2 regions of the Candidatus Villigracilis affinis genome follow, and region 1 is predicted to be linked to the other one. Evidence: riboswitches for the same ligand, from Rfam matches in the RefSeq annotation. Region 1 holds a riboswitch; the other holds the start of a gene.

Evidence for each region. A riboswitch is a leader RNA that binds a small molecule or an ion and turns the genes downstream of it on or off. The one in region 1 is predicted to bind cyclic di-GMP.
Region 2: it holds a riboswitch for cyclic di-GMP, as region 1 does, so the genes downstream of both, IPI86_RS22455 (MBOAT family O-acyltransferase) here and IPI86_RS18305 (hypothetical protein) in region 1, are expected to answer to the same signal.

Annotation. Positions count from the first base shown of each region.
Region 1 is NZ_JADJKT010000036.1:653,011-663,077, reverse strand. It holds gene IPI86_RS18315 (hypothetical protein) at 1-984, shown strand, start outside; gene IPI86_RS18310 (MFS transporter) at 1,098-2,381, opposite strand; cyclic di-GMP riboswitch class I at 2,670-2,758, shown strand; gene IPI86_RS18305 (hypothetical protein) at 2,907-3,302, shown strand; gene IPI86_RS18300 (signal peptidase I) at 3,426-5,264, shown strand; gene IPI86_RS18295 (hypothetical protein) at 5,274-5,429, shown strand; gene IPI86_RS18290 (tetratricopeptide repeat protein) at 5,549-8,116, opposite strand; gene IPI86_RS18285 (cupin domain-containing protein) at 8,191-8,664, shown strand; gene IPI86_RS18280 (alpha/beta hydrolase) at 8,661-9,629, shown strand; gene IPI86_RS18275 (hypothetical protein) at 9,653-10,067, shown strand, end outside.
Region 2 is NZ_JADJKT010000039.1:232,628-242,694, forward strand. It holds gene IPI86_RS22415 (alpha/beta hydrolase) at 1-374, opposite strand, end outside; gene IPI86_RS22420 (uracil-DNA glycosylase) at 361-1,047, opposite strand; gene queA (tRNA preQ1(34) S-adenosylmethionine ribosyltransferase-isomerase QueA) at 1,137-2,186, opposite strand; gene IPI86_RS22430 (DKNYY domain-containing protein) at 2,183-3,079, opposite strand; gene IPI86_RS22435 (hypothetical protein) at 3,076-3,927, opposite strand; gene IPI86_RS22440 (DUF2905 domain-containing protein) at 3,985-4,218, opposite strand; gene ruvB (Holliday junction branch migration DNA helicase RuvB) at 4,294-5,316, opposite strand; gene IPI86_RS22450 (hypothetical protein) at 5,387-6,415, opposite strand; gene IPI86_RS22455 (MBOAT family O-acyltransferase) at 6,513-7,898, opposite strand; cyclic di-GMP riboswitch class I at 8,051-8,147, opposite strand; cyclic di-GMP riboswitch class I at 8,240-8,327, opposite strand; gene IPI86_RS22460 (HlyD family efflux transporter periplasmic adaptor subunit) at 8,398-9,525, opposite strand; gene IPI86_RS22465 (FtsX-like permease family protein) at 9,604-10,067, opposite strand, start outside.

The DNA of each region.
Region 1 (10,067 bases):
AAAGATTACAAGATGAGCGAGCTGTTCAATAATCTTTACGGCGCGCTTCCATCGGATATGCCCACGCTCACCTCCCACATGTGGACAGCGATGGGCGCTGTCGCGGGCGGCATGACCAACGTGGTGGACATGATGTTCGACAACTGGCCGATGGCTTTCCAACTCACCGAAGGCGCCAAGCACGCGGTTCAATCTCCGTCAGGCTATTACGGCTTCCGTGCCATGCGCGGATTTGACGACAAAGGCAAAGTCCTCAAGCCCGTCCCGCAGGACGCGCTCTTCTTCACAGGTCATCACGTTGACCATGAACTCGTCGAGAACATCGAAGTCGATTGCGCAGATCGCATCACCCGCATGAATGCAAAAGAACCCCGCCGCTTCCTCGTCACGATGGGCGGCGCTGGCGCGCAGCGTGAACTCTTCAAAGCCATCATCGAACACGCTGTCCCAATGATCGAGAAAGACCAGATCGCGCTCTTCATCAACCTCGGCGACCACAAAGACAATTGGGTTTGGCTGCAGGAACAACTTGCTCACCACAAAGACCTGATCAACACGCACTTCACCTGGGAAGACACCAAAGAATTCACAGACAGCATTCGCAAGAAGCCCGCGCACGGTCTGCACATCTTCCTGCACGACAATACCTTCCACGCGGTCTATGCCACCAACTATCTCATGCGCGTCATGGATGTGATGATCACCAAGCCCAGCGAACTCGCCTTCTATCCCGTTCCCAAAATTTTCAACGCCCGCGTCGGCGGACATGAAATGTGGGGCGCCATCCGCGGCGCAGAGATCGGCGACAGCACCGTCGAAACCCGCACCATTCCGCAAACCCTGCAAGCCATCGACCTCCTCACCGAAGCCGATGACCTGCTCGCCATGTTCTGCGATTGCATCGTCAAGAACAAAAGCATCGGCATCTACGACGGCGCGTATAAGAGCGTTGAACTCGCCACGGGTAAAAAATTCAAAAGATAAAGAATCGATATAAACATGACCAGCCCCGAAATTATTCTTTCGGGGCTGATTTTTCTTAATAACTCAGCTTATGCAATGTCGTTCTGCCGCCCGCGTTCAATTACGTTACCCGTCTACGGTAGACTTTGAACTTCGGGCATCTTTGTCAGCACCACGCGTGAGAGAACCAGAGAACAAATTGCGAACAGGGTCATTGCGAACCCCAATCCCATTTTTTCACCGAGTGCACCGATCATCAAATTGCCGAACGGTGCGAAACCAAAAAAGGTCAGCGTATATAACCCCATGACCCGTCCGCGAAAGCTATCTTCCACGCGGGTTTGAAGGAGGGTGTTGATCGTGGTGAATTGGACCATGAAGCCAATCCCCAGACCAAATGCCAGCAAAAGCGAAAGCGGATAACTGCTCACGAAAGCAAACGCGATAAGGATCAGCGGAAACGCAATGTTGGTAATGACCAATAACTTTCCGCGCCTGCCATGGCTTACTTGATTCGCCAACAGCAAGGCTCCCATGACTGCACCCAATCCAGACGCTGTATTTACCCAACCATAGGCGATCGCTCCCTGATGAAGAGTCTTCTCTACGAATGCGGGCAGGATCGTGAAATAGGAAACACCAAATATACTGAAGACCAGCGAGAGCAGGATCAATGCGGCGATCTCACGGGTGCCAGCCGCATAGCGCAAGCCGCTGACCAATTGCTGCCACGGCGAAGTGGTCTGTTGTCGGCGTTGATGCGGAGGGAGTTTCATGAGCCATAATCCGGTAAGCACTGCAAAAAAGGAAATTCCATTCAATGTAAAGCACCAGGCTGCGCCGATCACCGCCAGCATCATCCCCGCGATCGCTGGCCCGATGACGCGTGCACTGTTGAACATCATCGAATTCAAGGCGATGGCATTCGGAAGATCCTTTTTTCCCACCATCTCAGGAACAAATGCCTGACGCGCCGGGGCATCGAAGGCATTGACCACGCCCAATAGGGCGGCCAGAATAATCACATGCCACTCTTGAACCACATTTGAAAATGTCAGGGCTGCCAATGCAAACGCCAGAATCATCGCGCCGGATTGAGTCATCATCAACAGGTTGCGGCGTGATACACGGTCCACCACCACGCCGCCCCACGGCGAAATGATCAGCGTGGGAATTGCCGAAGCAAAAGCAACCAGTCCCAGGGTCAACTCTGAATGACCGAGTTGATACACCACCCAACCCTGCGCAATGACCTGCATCCATGTGCCGATATTCGAGATCAACTGTCCGCCAAAATACAATTGATAATTTCGATGCCGCATGGCCACGAAGGTTGTATTGCCATCCGAGGGCGGGGGAGAACTCGAGAGGATCGGTTCAACGGGTTTGGCGGTATCTTCAATGATGGGCTTTCTCATGATTTCACGTACTCCTAAAACTATTCCATGGTTGATGGTTCGTTTTCAATTCATTTGAAGATGACATTGTATCCCCGAATGTGGATGCCGAAATACGGCCCGATCGTGACGAACCTTGGGCCTGCTTCTGCCCAAAGTGCAGAGTCTCCCCGATACAATGACGGTTATGTCCTGGAATTCTGGTAATCCCTTTTTATAGCCAGGAACAAAATGAGTAGTTTTACGCAAGTGATTTAAGTACCGGAACGATTGAGGTAAACTTCTCGTATGACTATACTGTAGATAAGAAAAACGAAAAGGCAAACCTGTCTAAAGGCAGGGACGCAAAGTCATGGGTCTAACGTCACGCAAGTGACCATGACCGCCAGGCCGCCGAATACCACAAGAAACCTCACGTGATTATTTGACCTGGCTTAACATAAGCCGGGTCTTTTTAATCAAATGGCTTGATCGTTTTTCAAAAACGCTGTTCGCTTCATTAGCGCAGATCCGATGAGAATCGGATTTGTCAAAAGGAGATAAGCCATGTTTCGCAATTTCAAAATTCTGTTGATCGTTCTTGTCGTAATCGTTGCCGCGGGAAGCGTGTACGCTTTCGCCGCAACGAATACCGTACCAGACAGCGCCGCGGGGTACAAGGCAAATGTAATTCCTGGTTACACAGTAACCAATATCGTATATGATCTGGATACGACCAACCCAACCCTGGTCGACGCGATCACCTTCGACGTCGCCCCCAGCAGCGGGACAGTTATTGCTGCCATAGCAAAACTTCAGACCGCAACAGGCGGCGCCTGGACAGATTGCACCCTCGTAGCTGGTGTCGCCCCGTCCATGGAAGTTACCTGCACCTATGGCGCTCTCAACCTTATTGATGTTACCGCACTGAACATTGTCGCCAGCAGCACCCTCGACCCGTAATATCCGTATGACACTGACATTTGAATAGCTCATTATGAAGATAGGGTCTGGCCTTGCCAGGCCTTATCTTCATAAATACAATAAACGAACTTTCAAATTCACACATGCTCCTGTAAGCATCTTATGAAACAAACCCAGCGCTGGTCATCCATTTTCTTCAATCTCATCCTGTTTGTGGGACTCATATTTTTTTGGATTACTTTCGCCCCGACCAAAATTGGTGGACAGGCATCCTACGTAATGGTGAATGGCATCAGCATGGAGCCAAACTACCATACCGGTGACCTGGTCATTGTTCGCAGGGCAAAAACATACCAAATTGGTGACGTTGTCACTTATCGCGATGCAGAAATGGGCGCATATGTGATTCACCGTATCGTCGGCATTGAGCAGGGACATTTCGTAATAAAAGGCGATAATAATTCGTGGATTGATGCATCCCAGCCCACCCCTGAAGAAATCACCGGCAAACAGTTGGCTTACTTGCCCAAAGCGGGTTTGGCAATGCAGTGGCTTCGCAAACCCCTTAACCTGTCACTCACCATTGTTTTACTGGGAGGTATTTTTATGTCCAGTCTGATAACCAAACCATCAAAAGGCAAAAAGGGAAAGAATGGCTCATCAATCGGGTTAGGTGGAATGCTTGAGGGCATGCTATACCTGCTGGGGACCCTGTTTATCGGGTTTCTTGGCTTGGCCATTTTTGCATTCACCCGGCCAGCCACGCGTACGGCAGATACCATTCCGTATCAACAGGATGGTATCTACTCCTATACTGCGACTGGATCCCCCGGAGTTTATGACACGGGGATGGTACGCAGCGGGGAACCTGTTTTCCCCCGACTGGCATGTTTTCTCAATATTGGGCTTGCCTATAATATTACGGGGAATCAGCTTCAAAGTTTATCGGGCAGCCAGCAAATGTTTGCACGGATCATAGATCAGCCGAGCGGCTGGCAGCGTACCATCCCATTACTTCCACAAACAGCATTCAGCAGTAATCCATATTTCGGTACGGCCACCTTGGATATTTGTCAATTGGAAACATTAGTAAATTTGGTTGAAAAAGAAACAGGGCTGCGCACAAACTCTTATACCGTTGAAATCGTTACAAACATTGCCTTCACTGCTGTCGTTTCAGGACAAGTGATCTCTGACACATTTGACCCCACACTTGCTTTCAAGTATGACAAAGTGCATCTCTATCTTGCCAATACGAATGATGAAATAGACCCCATGCGCATAACGAAAGAGGGTCTTGCAAATAGCTCCAGCATGCAAGCCAGTACTTTGTCCTTGCTGGGATGGGAGACTACAGTTGACTTTATTCGCTTATTTTCCCTGCTTGGATTAGGAATTTCATTTAGTGGGCTTGCCATCATGGGTCTGTCCATCTTTAATATGACCCGTCAAAACGAAGAGGCGCTCATTCGCTTACGCTACGGCTCAATGATAGTGGACGTTCACGAAAAAAGCCTGGAATTTACCTCCGCCTTGATCGATGTCACCAGTATGGATAATCTTGCCAAACTTGCCGAACGACAGGGGACCATGATTCTTCACATGACCCGCAATTTCCTGCATTATTATTTTGTGCAGGATAATAGGGTGACATATCGCTACGTGATCAGCATGGGGAGGAAGGGTATCGTCGAAAACGAGTCGAGCCATGATGAGGCATTAAGAACTGCTCCTGATCTTGAACAATATAACCTGCCTGTGAAAGAACCTGTACAGCTAAAAATGCAAAGGCATTGGACGAATGTCCATAGAAAGAATGGTAGAAGGCCAAAACCAATTCAAAATGAGGTGTTGGAGCCTGCTGTCAATTACGGGAAAAATACGATTCGGGAGAATTGGTCAATTGCTGAAAAAGAACCTGAATATGTCATTCATACAGGTGAAATTGAATTTGTGATGACTCAGCCGGAGACGGAAATGTTACGAAAGATCAAGTTGTAAAAACCTTCCTTGCTTGATTTTTTGAAATTCATTTCATCTGCCGAAGAGATGAGCGCGCAGGTTGAAGAAGTCACTGCTTCGGCTCAATCACTGATGGAGATGGCCAAGTCATTGCAGGGGACCGTACAGCAATTCAATCTTGGAGAAGCGATGACACCCGCATAGTTTTTGGACGAATTACCACCCGCGTCAAACCCGACCTGCAACCTGCCGCTGAAAAAAATGCCTGTTCCTCCCCGACGGTGTATCAGTGCTGCACATTTTTATCGTGTTTCTTTTTAAGCTCACTTCAATATTTCTTTTACAATTGCTTCGAGTGGGTTGTCTTTGGTAAAGATTTTTGCTGACTTAATTTCTTTCGAAGTTAATTTCTCTTTCAATTCAGCGGCCATTTTTTCAGCGCGGACTCTTGTTTCCTGCATGATAGCAGGATGATCAATGCAGATCAGAAGCAGTTGGAGGGCATACTGATGATCCGCGTGTTTTGCATGCGCGCTGGCAATGCCAACGATCGCTTCCATGGCGGTGATCATTCCATGGGTTTCCATCGAGAGCCGCAGGGACTCGTGCCAAAGGTGTTTGGCTTCTGAATCATTTCCCAGGGCAAATGTGCTTTGCCCCATTTCCGAAAGAAGTCGTGCCATATCCCAACGGGCACCAAGTTCGGTGAAGATCTGCAGACTCGAGCGGAACAAGCCGAGCGCTTCCGCATGTTTTCCCTGTGCCTGTTCCACCAGCCCCAATCCGCGATATGAATTTGCTAATCCCGTACGATCTCCAATTGAACTATTGATCGCCAGGCTTTCTTCCAATGCTGCGTAAGCATCATCGTATTTACGTGCCGCCATCGCGCCCAGGCTTAGCGAGGTGAGTCCAAACGCAGTGAATCGCTGGTCGCCTGTTTTGCGCCACGCTTCCACAGCGGATTGAAATTGTTTGTGAATGTCATTTGCTGTGCCTGTCATAAGGTTGATGCCAACCACCTCAGTCAGGCATAAAGCTTCATACCATTGATCGTTAATATCCCTGGCAATTTGTAGCCCTTCCATGAATAGTTTCGATGAGCCAACAAGATCACCTGTAATGATCGTGATGATTCCCATGAAGGTCACCGCTTCCACTAGAATCCGAGGCTCATTTATGGAACGCAGAATTTCAAGACTGCGGGTAAGCATGGTATGTGCTTGTTCATATTTTCCCATCCGAAATGCGAATAGCGAACGGGATGTAAGCACATGCGCCAACGCCACCTGCTCCGTTCTGGAAAGCGATGACTTCGTTTCCAAAACATCCTTCACCCGCCCGAGATAATCCAATCCTTCCTGTGCCCAGCCCAATGTATCCAAAAATGTCGAATAGGCGCGCATGGTCATTTCGATCAATGCAAATTCTTTGTGGGCAAGCGCCCATTCCAACGCACTGCGGATATTGTCAACATCGGCGATTAATTCAGTAAGAGCTTCGCGCTGGATGGAACTTCGCAAAGGCACATCCTGTTGACTCAAGAAAGCCATGAAATATTGACCGTGACGAGCCGCCGCTTCTTTCTTAACTTTAGGATGGTTCTCCAATTCTTCAAGAGTGTACTGTCTGATGATTTCGTGCAGATCGTACCGCCCTGTCCCACTTCGTCGGATCAATGATTTTGTGACCAACGCCGAGAGCGCTGGGAGAGTCGCATTTGCAACCTGCTGCGCCGCCTCGCGCGAGAATCCTCCCTGAAAAATAGAAAGCCGAAGTAAAACGTTTTGCTCTTCTTCGGGGAGCAATTTCCATGAATGGTCGAAGACTGCGCGCATGGAGCGGTGACGTGGCGGCAGATCCTTTGCAGAGACAGATAGAAAATCCAAGCCGTTCTCGATCTCTTTTGCAATTTCGTCGCAAGTGAGAGTCCGCACCCAGGCTGCGGCGAGTTCGATTCCCAACGGCATTCCATTCACCAACTGACAGATGCGGACGATGGCAGGATAATCTTCCGTCGTAGCATCGAAACCCACATGAGCACGGCGGGCACGTTGCAAGAACAACTCCACAGATGTGCCTTCCATGTCCGCGTTTTCAGGGATGGGCAAGCCGTGAACTTCAAATATCCATTCACCTTGCAAGCCCAATGACTCTCGGGATGTGACCAGTAGTTTTACTCTGGCCGCTTGTGCCAGCAATTCAGAGAAAAGCTCGGTAACTGAAGAATCGCCAAGCAGATGTTCGAGATTATCGGCAAGCAGGAGAATGTTTTTTTCTTTGAGATAGTTGAACAGTTGTAATTTGGGGTGTAGAGAACTTTCACCCTGCAACATAAATCCAATCGAATCTGCGATGACGGGAACTACAAAACGGGATGACTGAATTGGCGCAAGCGGAATGAAGTAAACACCATCTTCAAAACCAGCCTGACATTGTGACGCGGTTTCTATCGCGAGACGTGTCTTGCCAATGCCGCCTGGACCAACAATGGTCAACATGCGGCATTGCAGGTCGTTCAGCGTCTTGCTGAGTTCGTCCACTTCATGCTGACGACCGATCAATGGTGTCGGTAAAACGGGGAGATTGACGTGAGGTGAAGAAGCGGCTTGGGCCGGGGAAATGTTTGGGTGGGCAACCCGCTTCGATACGGGAGAGAGGCGTTCAGTCGTCAATTGACCGCGCGCTACTTTGATAAATGTCCCCCGCTCATCCAATGGAATATCCAGACAATTTGCGATCAGTTCTGCAATCTGCATGGAAGGTCGGCGCTCGCCGTCTTCGATCTTGCGAAGCATGGCGACAGAACAGCCGACGCGATTTGAAAACTCCTCGCGCGTGAGTTTGCGATCAGTACGCTGTCCACGAAGCCATTCGCCAAATGTATCCATGTAAAAAAATTGTATCACTTTTTGTAACACTGAATTGTTACCTGCAAAGCCTGCGCGGGATGTTTAATGTGGGCATGAAAAAGACTTCACTTCAAACCAAACCTTATATGCTCAACGATGGAGAACAAAGATTTGAGTCGTTGGGAGTGCTGGTCAGTATTATGGCGAGCGCAGAACAGACAGGAGGTGCATTTAACCTATTCAATATATTGCTCCCGCTTGGATACGAAACGCCGCTTCACATCCACTACGCAGAAGATGTGGCGATCCATGTGTTGGAAGGCGCACTTGATATTTTTTGGGGCGATGAAAAACAACGTGCAGAAGTTGGATCGTTTTTCTTCCAGCCGCGCGGCACACCGCATGGATTTCGTGTGATTGGAACAGCGCACGCGCGAATATCGTACATGACCGTCCCATCAGGTTTTGATGAATTCGTTATCGCATGCGGCAAGCCCTTTAATGATCTTGAAGCGATGATGTTGGAAGCTCGCTTCAAAATAGAAACCTTGGGTTCGTTACCAGCTTTAGATAAGGAGAAAAAATGAGTACTTTTTGGAAATGGACAAAGAAGATGCTGACTGGTTTGTTGATACTTATTTTAGGTTTGAGTGCGTTGACCTACGCTGCAGGCATGTACGCAAAATCGAAACTCACGCGCGAGAATCTGCCATCTGGTCAATTGACCGATGTCGGCGGCTACACCATGCACTTGTATTGCATGGGAGAAGGCAGCCCAACTGTGATCCTTGAAGCGGGCTTGAATGACTTCCATGTAAGTTGGTCAAAGGTGCAAGCGGAGATCGCAAAGGATACGCGAGTCTGCTCGTATGACAGGGCAGGCCTGGGTTGGAGTGAGGCGAGTCCTCATCCACGCACGAGCGCGGTTATGGCGGAGGAACTTCACACCCTGCTGACGAACAGCGGTATCGAAGGTCCCTACATTTTGGTGGGACATTCCTTCGGCGGGATCATCGTGCGCCTCTTTGCACAGAGCTATCCCGATGAAGTGGCAGGCATGGTGTTGGTGGATTCCGCTCATGAGGAGCAGGTATCGCGCATGCCACATCTAAAAGATTCTGCGGATGAGTTCATCGGTCAGTTCCGCACATTATCCGCAATGAGTTCATTCGGGTTGATGGCAATCTCACCTGCGACCATCCCAAACCGCGGCTTCCCTGATGAAGCGTACAAACAGTATCAGGCGGTTTTGGCAACCACGAATTACTTCAATGCTTCCATTGCTGAGTCAACCGCTTTCTATTCCAACATATCCCCAACGAACACCTCAGAGTTGGGTGACCTGCCGCTAATCGTTTTGAGCCACGGCCTCCCTGATCCAGGCAGTGATGATGACGTGTTCGAGCAAGAATGGACAAAAATGCAGAGTGAGTTGGCAAACTTGTCCTCAAACAGTAGGCAGATCATCGCCGCGCAAAGCGGACATTACATCCAATTGGATGAACCGAACCTGGTCATTGACGCTATTCGTGAACTGGTTGAATCTAAATAATAGAAAAGTAAAAGGAGTATCTCATGTTTGCTGGACATTTAGCCGCTGGTTTGGTTCTCAAGAAAATGGAACGCCGCATCAATTTAGGCTGGTTGTTCTTCGCCGCCCTGTTCCATGATTTTCTGCTCGGTATTCTTGTTCTGCTGGGATTGGAGCAGATCCACATCCCTGCGAACTTCGCGCAGACGCACTATCTCACATTCACGTTCCCGTACTCGCATGGACTTGCGGCCTCAATTATCTGGTCAGCGCTTGCATTCGGAATAACGTACGCCGTCCTGCCGCGCTGGACATACAAAGAGCGCAGTCAGGCGGGATGGGTAATCGCTCTGACCGTGTTCTCCCATTTCGTTTTGGATTGGTTCGTGCATATCCCCGAAATGCCTTTGCTCGGGGATGACTCTCCGAAGATCGGGCTCAGCCTGTGGAATAACCTTC
Region 2 (10,067 bases), on a different contig from region 1:
GCCCATTGTTGAATCTCAGGATGGGCGGCAAACACAGGATCGCCTGCATTGACATCAAAAAAGGCCAGGTTCAAATTCACAGGCAGCAATATCACCAAATATCCCTGCGCAGCGATTTCACGCAGCGGCGCGGCATAGGAACGATAATCCACGCGACCACCGGGGTAGAAAATAAAACCAGTTACAGGTTTAAGGTTTGCAGGTTCGAAGATGATAAAGTCACCCGTAGTGACCGTGACATTCGAATCACTTTCGAGGGCCGCCAATGCCTCTGGCGCGGGGCCAAGGGGCGTTTCGGCCCAGATCACAAATCCCAACACAGCCAACACAACGACGAGTACGAGTCCAAATAGAATACGCTTAATGATTTTCATTGAGAAGCAACTTCGCCTTTTTCCAAATTTCGTCGAACATTTTCACGGTCAGTTTTCCTGTCAATGTATTTTGCTGGCTGGGATGGTAGGAGCAAATCAAGGATGAAGGATGATTTATGAATGATGAAGGTAAAAGAGCATAAACTGCTCCGTGTGAAAACTTCAAACCTCGAATTGCCGTTATTTTGAGTATTCGATCAAAAGCAATCTTACCCAGACATATGATTACTTTAGGCTGAATGATTTGAATTTCCCTTTCGAGAAACGGCTGGCAGGTATTCAATTCTTCTGGACTTGGCTTATTATCGGGCGGGGCGCAACGACCTGACGCGGTGATATACAAATCCTTCAAAAGCAGACCATCGCTTCTGGACTCCGCCCGGGCCTGATTCGCGAACCCAGCCCGGTGCAACGCTGGGAAAAGGAATCCGCCCGAAGCATCCCCCGTGAATTGACGTCCCGTCCGATTCGAGCCGTGTGCGCCGGGAGCAAGCCCCACCACCAGCACGCGCGCCTTTGGGTCACCGAAACCTGGCACAGGTTTGCCCCAATATTCGTCATCTTTGTAGGCCTTGCGCTTGACCCGTGCCACCTCCTCGCGCCATTCCACCAAACGCGGACATTTGCGACAGGAAATAATTTCTTCGTTTAGTGATTCAAGTTTAGTCTTCATGAGTTTTCAGGTTTACAGGTTTCAAGTTTACAAGTTGACAGGTTTTGGGTTGAACATTCCAACTCTTCAACCTACCAACTTTCGAACTCTTATTCAATGAACATCGCATCACCGAAGGAATAAAAACGATAACCTTCCCTGACAGCGAGATTGTAGGTTTCCAAAATTCTCTCCCGCCCCGCAAAGGCGCTGACCAGCATAATCAGCGTGGACTTGGGCAAATGAAAATTCGTGACCATCGCATTCACAACCTTGAATTGATAGCCAGGGAGAATGTAGATCGAAGTGGGGCCGATGAAAGAAGAGATTGGTGATTGAGGATCGGCCATTGAAGATTGCGCGGCGCTTTCAAGAGTCCGCACGGAGGTGGTGCCGACAGCAACCACCCGCCCACCGTTTTGTCTGGTTTGGTTGATGAGGTCCGCGGTTTCTTGCGAAAGCTCGCACCACTCAGTATGGATCTTATGCTCTTCGGGAGACTCTTCAGTGACGGGGGCAAACGTATCCAGGCCAACATGCAGGGTGACATAGCCCACCTTCACGCCTTTGGCTTGCAAAGCATCAAGCAGTTGCGGCGTGAAATGCAAGCCCGCAGTCGGCGCGGCGGCAGAACCAGCTTCTTTGGCAAAGACCGTCTGATAGCGCTCGGGGTCGGTCAATTTTTCGTGAATATACGGCGGCAGAGGGATGTTCCCCACTTTTGGAAAATACGGCTCAACAGGTTCCGAAAAACGAATCAGCCGCTCCGAGCCTTCGAGTATCTCAATGATCTCGGCTTGTAAAAAAAATTCACCATGTCCATCCCCACCAACTTCTACCACAACCTTCTTGCCTACACGCAAACCCTTACCACCCACCAAGGATTCCCATGTCAACACATCGCGGCGGCGCAGCAGGAGCAACTCCACTTTGCCGCCTGTTTCTTTTTTGGCGAAAATTCTCGCAGGGATGACCCGAGTCCTGTTTAGGATGAGAAGATCGTTCGGTTGCAGAAACAGGCCGAGGTCCCGAAAGATGCGATGTTCCACCTCCCCAGAATCACGATGCAATACCAGCAGTCGCGAAGAATCACGCGGCTCAGCAGGAGTCTGCGCGATGGAAGATTCGGGCAATACGTAATCGAAGTCGGATGTTTTCATGGATTGGTGTAAATCTCGGTTTCGGAACAACCTGTGACCTGTATATTGGATGGAAGAGCCGACGGATCAACATTCGCGATGACCTGATCCTGATAATAAGCATGGTCAGCGTCGGCGGAACATTCGAAATTAGCGTTCAGCACTTTGAATGTTTTCGGGTCGGCGTTCGGGATGGCTTGACCCATCCAATATACTGCATTGCCATCACGCGCATAGGGGCTTTCAAGCATTTCAAATGTGGCGCCATCTGCATTTGGAATTATTTCATAAAAGTAAAAGACGTGCCGCTCATCGCGCGAGTAAGCATCTGCAATGACTTCAAAGGAATTGGCATCCGCGCCTTGAATTGGATTGCCATTCACGAAGACAGTCTTTGAATCTTTGAGATAGGTGTGGTAATTCCAACTTCCAATAATAACAAGATGAGATGGATCATCAGAAATGATCCCAGCATTCCAATAAATATGTTTGCCATCGCGGGAGATATTTTCAGCGAGAGACTCAAAATTGGCAGGGTCATCACTGAAAGCATGACCACTGGCATAGACATGCCTGGAATCGCGGGCAAAGGGATGCTGCAATAATTCAAAAGTAGATGGGTCAGCATCTGGGATCTGGCTTCCATCAATGTAAACATGCGAGGCATCAAGTGCATAGGATTGGTCGAGGATCACAAACGAGTCATGGTCTGCACCTGTGATCTCAAATGGCGACGCAAGCCCAAAGCCGGGGTGAAAATAAACCTTTGTGCGGCGGACATAATATCCGCTATCGCTCAGGGAGCCAGGCGGCATATCGGAAAAATACAGATAGCCAATGCCAGCCGCCACCAGTGGACACAGGCACAAAAACACAGCGGCAGCGATCAGATAGGTTCGTTTTGTGTTATTCATAAAATCTCTTTGTTCATATCGCGAATGCGCGGGGCGAGCGCAACCGCAAGATAGATCATCCAAACAATAAGGCCGATGTGCAAGACATCGTTTTCGGAAAACCAAATCCCATTTGCCCACAATGCCGCTGTATTACCCGAAATGAGATAGAGAAAATAAGCGGCAATGGTAAGCCCTAACCACAACCAAGCACCCAATGACACAAGGTCAGCATCCAGTTTGTATTTGGCATACCGCCAGCCGTTGATGGCGAAAAACGCGATCACACTCGGCGCGGCGACAACGAGAAGCAATTCAAAAGAAATCAAAAATTTAACCGGGATAAATGCCCCCGCCATCACCAACCCAAAATAGAAAACCGCATTGATAAGGGCATACATGGAAAGCCACTTCCGCAATTTGCCGTCGGCGCTGGAATGAGCAACGGCCAGCATCATTGCATCAATGCTCCAGACAGAAACGATGAGATAGGCGATCTCCCACCAGCTTGTCCACAGGCAGGCGGTGCGGCCTTCGCACTTGATGGCATAACTGAAGGCTTCATAGCTTGTGCCTGCCAAAAGCGCGCCGAGTCCCCAAAGAAGCAGGGCAATTCCCCACCAGAAGCGGGAGCGTTGTCCATCGCGGATCTTTAGAAAATACAACCCAACGGCGATGGTCAAAACACCCAGCAAATAAACAATGATGGATGTACTCGGCTGAACAATAACCAGCCTGTTGAATTCCAAATAAGGCTGGATCTGAAGCCAGGTTTCAGGGGTTTGTTGCGGGACATACAGGATCGTATCCAAACGCCCACAGGAAGAAAGAAAAAAGAGAAAAGGCAAAAGGAGGAAGAATCGTTTCATGAATTTGCGTGGAAAATGCAGGCTTCCAAAAAACGACTTTACGAAAGCCTTCAAAATTTACTTTTTTAGAAAACGAGAGATGATATTGAGCAGAATGGATAAAACCACCGAAATCAAAATCGAACTCGTGACAGGGAAGTAAAAACTTCCATTCTCCCCTTCAATGCGGATGTCACCGGGCAGGCGCCCGAGCGGAATTCCAAATTTCGCGGCGAAGTACACACCTCCACCCACAAGAAAGAGAATGATTCCGCCGAGCATTAAGTAACGAGCTATTGATTCCATGTTCATTGAGTTTCAAAGTTCACAGAGTTACAAGTTAAAAAATAAACCTTCAAACTATTCAACTTGCAAACCTTCCAATATTTACAACAACCTCTGCTGACCCTGTTCCGTGTAGGTGTACCCCAAATGTTCATACGCCGATTTGGTGGCAACGCGGCCTTGCGGAGTGCGGTCTAAAAAGCCGAGTTGGAGCAAATACGGTTCGACCACATCCATGATCGTGTCCTGCTCTTCGCTGATGGAAGCTGCGATGGTATTCAAGCCAACAGGCCCACCGCTATATTTTTCGATGATGGTCTTCAGAACACGGCGGTCAACATCATCGAGGCCGAGAGGGTCAACCTGCAACAGGTCGAGGGCTTCGCGGGCAACTTTCTGGGTGATGATCCCATTCGCGCGGACCTGAGCATAGTCACGCACACGGCGCAGCAGGCGCAGGGCAATACGGGGAGTCCCACGCGCACGGCGCGCCATTTCAACAATGCCTTCCTTATCGGCTTCCACTTTAAGCATCCCCGCAGCTCGGGTGATGATCTTTTTCATGGCTTCCAGATCGTAGTAATCCAAACGATACACAGCGCCGAAACGCGCGCGCAGCGGAGCAGTGACCAAAGCCAGCCGCGTCGTTGCGCCGACCACCGTGAACTTCGGCAGTTTCAAACGGATCGAGCGCGCCGACGGACCTTTGCCGATGACAATATCCAGCGAGAAATCTTCCATTGCTGGATACAAAACTTCCTCGACCGCGCGCCCGAGGCGATGAATTTCATCAATGAAGATCACATCCCCAGCACGTAAATTGGTGAGAATGGCCGCAAGGTCACCCGCGCGTTCGATGGCGGGGCCAGCCGTCACTTTTACATTGACGCCCATTTCGTTCCCCAGCACATGCGCGAGGGTGGTTTTTCCCAAGCCAGGAGGGCCGTAAAACAAAACATGATCCAACGCCTCGCTTCGTCCACGGGCCGCATCGATGAGAATGGATAGGTTTTCCTTTACCTGATCCTGACCGATCAAGTCATCCAATTTTTGCGGACGCAGGGCGTTATCCACGCGGTCATCGGGTTTTGATTCAGGGTCAAGAGGTCGGGAAGATTTGCTCATAAGGAGATTATACCCTGCGGGTAGAGTCTATCAATAAACAGCAATCAGCTTTCGGTTAAGTGCGAAGCGGTTATTCCGTCAATAATTTAAAGAAATATTCGATGTGCCGTTCCGCGAATTCCACAATGACCACGTCGGGCTTTTCCTTTTCGATCAGGTCTATATAATCGGGAAGTTTCGACGTGCCGTAATGCAGAGAAAAGGTCTTGCTGAAATATGGCTCGATCAACTGATTCAAACATTCGTTGTAAAACGAATCATGCAAAATGACCGCACTGGGCAGGTCGGTTTCTGAATTGACCGAAACGCGCATCTGTTTATTTTCGGCGAACGGCGCGGGCATCACTTCAACATTAGTTTCAAATTTTGGAGTCAGGGTCCATGTCTCTTCTTGCAAGCCAAGCCCCATCGTCTTGGAAATATCGAGCGAGGAATCGATCGTTGTGCCAATTTCAAAATCGGATAAAGAGCGCGGTCGCACTTCGGGATGGCTGATACTGACCATCGAGATGATCTCCGCGGAAGCATAGTACGCCCCAAGGCAATTCCAATGCGCATCAGACTTGAAGTAAATCTGTGAGGTCTGACTGGCTTCACTCAACACAGGACGCAAATCCATGACTTGAATGTTGGTATGCTCCTGCATGTATTGCATGAACTGTTCAAGGCGCGAGGTTTCGCCGAGCACGGGAATTTCATCGGGCATGTACTGCGGGTAGATCGTGTTTTTATCAGGCGGGATGACCACCAGCATGCTCCCGCCGTTACGCATGGCGGCATCGTTGATTTGATTCAAGATCGCTTCCACTTCCTTCAAATTCTTTTTGCTGACGGGGGATGTCTTTTGATAATCGTGGATGCTGAAATCGCCCGAGTAGAACAACCAGCCATCCTTGCCCACGATCCCTTCATTAAAAACCTGGTCGCCAAGTGAATAACGAAAGCCGTTAAATGACTGGATCAATGCCGTCTTCAGAAAAAAACGGTCCGAGATCGTTTTGACTGTCAACTGCGGGCCGAGGAGTTGGGCCAGCAGAATGGCAAAGAAAACAGAGACGAATATTTTTGGATAGAGTTTATCCCAAGTTCCCATTTTCATTTACACGGTCTCCTGAAGTTTCATGGGCAGGCAAACAAGGTCACTCGACTGCTCCGCAGAGAACAAGCGGCTCTGTTCAGGCCGAAACATGTTGAAACTAAAATGTCCCATAAATTCCTGGTTGAAAGGTGGCACTCACTGTGGAGGCGACCGCTGCTAGAAATAGAAAAACGAGTCCCAGATCGTACACCAATTGAAAAAAGAATTTCACAACAGGCTTATCGTTGGAAATAACATCAGCTTTGCTCTGAAACCAATTCCCCAACGGAAGCGCCAGCAAAATGCCAGCAGCGAATGCAAGAAGAAAAGTCGGCTCGATGAACGGCAGTGGGCTGGTCACTTCGAATGGCAGAGGACTTAATCCGCTTGTATCGCCTGCAAGGCGGCGCAGGAAATCGAAAGCAAAATCGGGTGAAGGCGAGCGAAAGAACACCCAGCCAACCAGAATCACTCCCAGCGCATACACATGCTGAACAGGCGCCCAGGCCGTACGCAGTTTTTTTCCAAGGGCTGTGGATTCGAAGATCAAGGCCATTCCGTGGATCAGGCCCCAGATGAGAAAGTTTCTCGTCAGGCCATGCCAAAGACCTGTCAACGCAAAGACGATCAGAATGTTGAGCGGCTGGCCGATCCATTTCAAGCGCCGTCTTTCGAGCGGATAAAACACAAAATCGCGGAACCAGTTTGAAAGTGAGATATGCCAGCGCCGCCAAAAATCACCGATGCTTTTGGATATGTAGGGGAAGTTGAAGTTCTCCAGAAAGCGAAATCCCATCATGCGCCCGAGACCAATGGCCATGTCGGTATATCCTGAAAAGTCAAAATACAATTGCAGGGAATAGCTGATGATAACCAGCCACGCGAACGAGGGATCAATGGTCGGAGATGCCAGTTTGAAGATCGGTGTGACCACCCGTGCAAGCGTATCGGCAATCAAGGCTTTTTTAGCGAATCCGCGGATGTATCGACGAAGACCATCCGCTACATCTGTCGGCACAACTTGAATGTTCTGGATCTGTTCGCGCAGTTGTCGGTGGCGTGTGATCGGGCCGACGGGAATCTTTGGGAAGAGCAGCAGGTAAAAGGAAAAAGCCAGCATGTCCTTTTCACTTGCGGACACCTTGTTGTAGACTTCGAGCAGGTAGGCGATCACCTGAAAGGTGACGTAGGAAAGCCCCAGCGGATATTTAACACCCGTCCATAATTTGAAAACGACCAGAAGCGCAACATTTACAAGAATTCCGAGCCACAACAGGAACAGGGAGGTTCTCTGATCACGCCAACGGTCAATTCCGCGCGCAAGAAAGTAAGCGAAGAGAGTGAGAACCATCATCATGGCAACATAGGGAAGATTTCCCCACGCATAAAACAACAGGCTGCCTGCAACACCGATGATGAGTTTTCCGCGCTGGGGAACGATGAAATACACCAGCATGAATAAAGGCAGGAAGAGAAAAAGAAAGTTGGGAGAATTTATATCCATAAAAGATTTCCGCCCTTGTTGAGGAGGACGATTCGTCGGCGCGATTATAACAATAAACCGCCTCCCAGCTTTCGGTTAAGTGAGAGGCGGTTCCACATCCAAATTAAACAGGGATGACTCAAATAATGGTCATCCCTGAGAAAAGATTGCTCTTCGGCAGCCTGGCGATCATGACCACAAAATAAGGCGTATGATTTTAGATCCAGGGCTTTGCGTCATCAGGTTTCCCTGATTTTGCCTTTCGGAGGTCGGTCGGTCTTGATCAACTGCACAACTTTCATGCGTATGTTGATTTTAGACGCTCTGACTTTGCGTCGCCGTCTTTTGGCGGCTTTGCTTTTGTCGGTAGTCTGGCTGCCATGACTCAGTTCAGCTTTAGGCCCATGACTTTGCGCAACCGGGGTTTCCCCGGTATTGCCTTTTCTCGGAGCAATTAAATTATTGCACGCACAAAAATAAAATTCAATCACTCAGATGTTCTATTTATATAAAATGGAACTTATTGTTGAATAGGTTCCATAAAAGTTACTTCCACGGTCATACCCCACTTCAAGCGCGGATCAGCCTCCTGTACAGCGATGCGAACCGTGTACAGAATGTCGCCGCCCTGCTGGGTGAATGCCTGGCTGATCTCGGTGATCGTGCCTTTAAGTGAAACATCGGGCAGAGCATCGGGCACAAACAGCACCGGCTGGCCTACGCTTAATTTCACCACTTCCAGTTCGGTAATGTCCGTAGTTTCAATGACCCACGAATCGAAATTGGCAATGCTGATCACACGCGTTTCTACTGTGACCTGTTCACCCGCCTTCACACTGACATCTGCCACGATCCCATCAAATGGCGCGGTCAGAACATAGTTGGAAAGCGTGTCCTGGGACGAATCCAAATTGGCTTTGGCAAGCGTAAGCTGATCGGCATTGGGGCCGTCGAGGCTGATCTCATATTGATACTTCGCCTCGGCTTCAACAGCCAGAGCAGCATCGTATCTGGCACGGACTTCATCGCGTTCGCGGATATTATCTTCAAGGTTACGGATGGCCTGATTGAGATCTTCCTGTGCCCGCTCGAGATCATCTTCAGCAGATTTGCGGTTGGAGTTATCTTCGTCAAGGTCCTTATATTTTTCGAAGTCATCCTGCGCATCCTGAAGATCTTCTCTGCGATCCTCAACTGTGGCCTTGTCATCTTCAATGTTATCTTCGATGTTGTCCACGTTCAGATCGTCCCATTTCTGTTCAGCTTCGCCGCGCTTGGTTTGTGCATCCATGTAAGCCTGCCAAAGTCGGGCACGGTCGCCGCTCTCATTGCGGAGAAGGGTATCATAGGCATTTTGTGCGATGACGACCTGCGCTTCGGCCACACCCGCATTTGTCAGCCGCGCGAGGACATCCCCTCTTTTGACGGAGTCTCCGGCCTGCACAAGAATCGCCTCAACGACTCCGCGAGTTTGAAAGGACAGGTTGGTTCCCTGAATCGGTTCAAGGCGGCCCTCCGCCACCACTTCATTGGATGACACCACAGATTCTGCAGGAGCAGGTGCGGCGGTGGGTTGAGTTCCACACGCGGCAAGAGCGAGAGAGAAAATTGTTAGTAATGCAACGATATTCAATATTTGTTTTTTCATGTTTACCTTCTATAGGATTGTGAATGTCTGTGTGAAGTCTCGGCAAAATAGCAAACGGCCTCACAATGACATATTTTTTTATTCGTAAGCCAGTACTTCTCGAATCGTCAGGCGGGCAGCGCTGCGCGCTGGCAAAATGGAGCCGATCACTGAAAGCAGCAGTACAAGTCCAAACCAGATGGCATAGCCCAGGAACGTAAAGACTACATCGATGGGAGTCTCAAACACAGCCAGGCTGACAATATAGGAAAGCCCATATGTGAATGGAATGGAGACGCCAATTGCCAGAATAAATGAGAGCGTTCCTATCACAAAACCCTCTGCAATAATGGTCCGCATGACAGCGCGGTCGTCTGCGCCGATGGCACGCATGATCCCGATCTCGCGTGTACGCTCCAATACATTCATACCCATCGTACCGGTCAAACCCATCGCGCCGACAATAGCGGTCAACACCGCCATGATGAGCAGGAACGCAACGAGAATATCCAGGCTTTCGAGGGCGCTATCCAATGACGCGAGGCCTGATTCCGCTTTGCGGA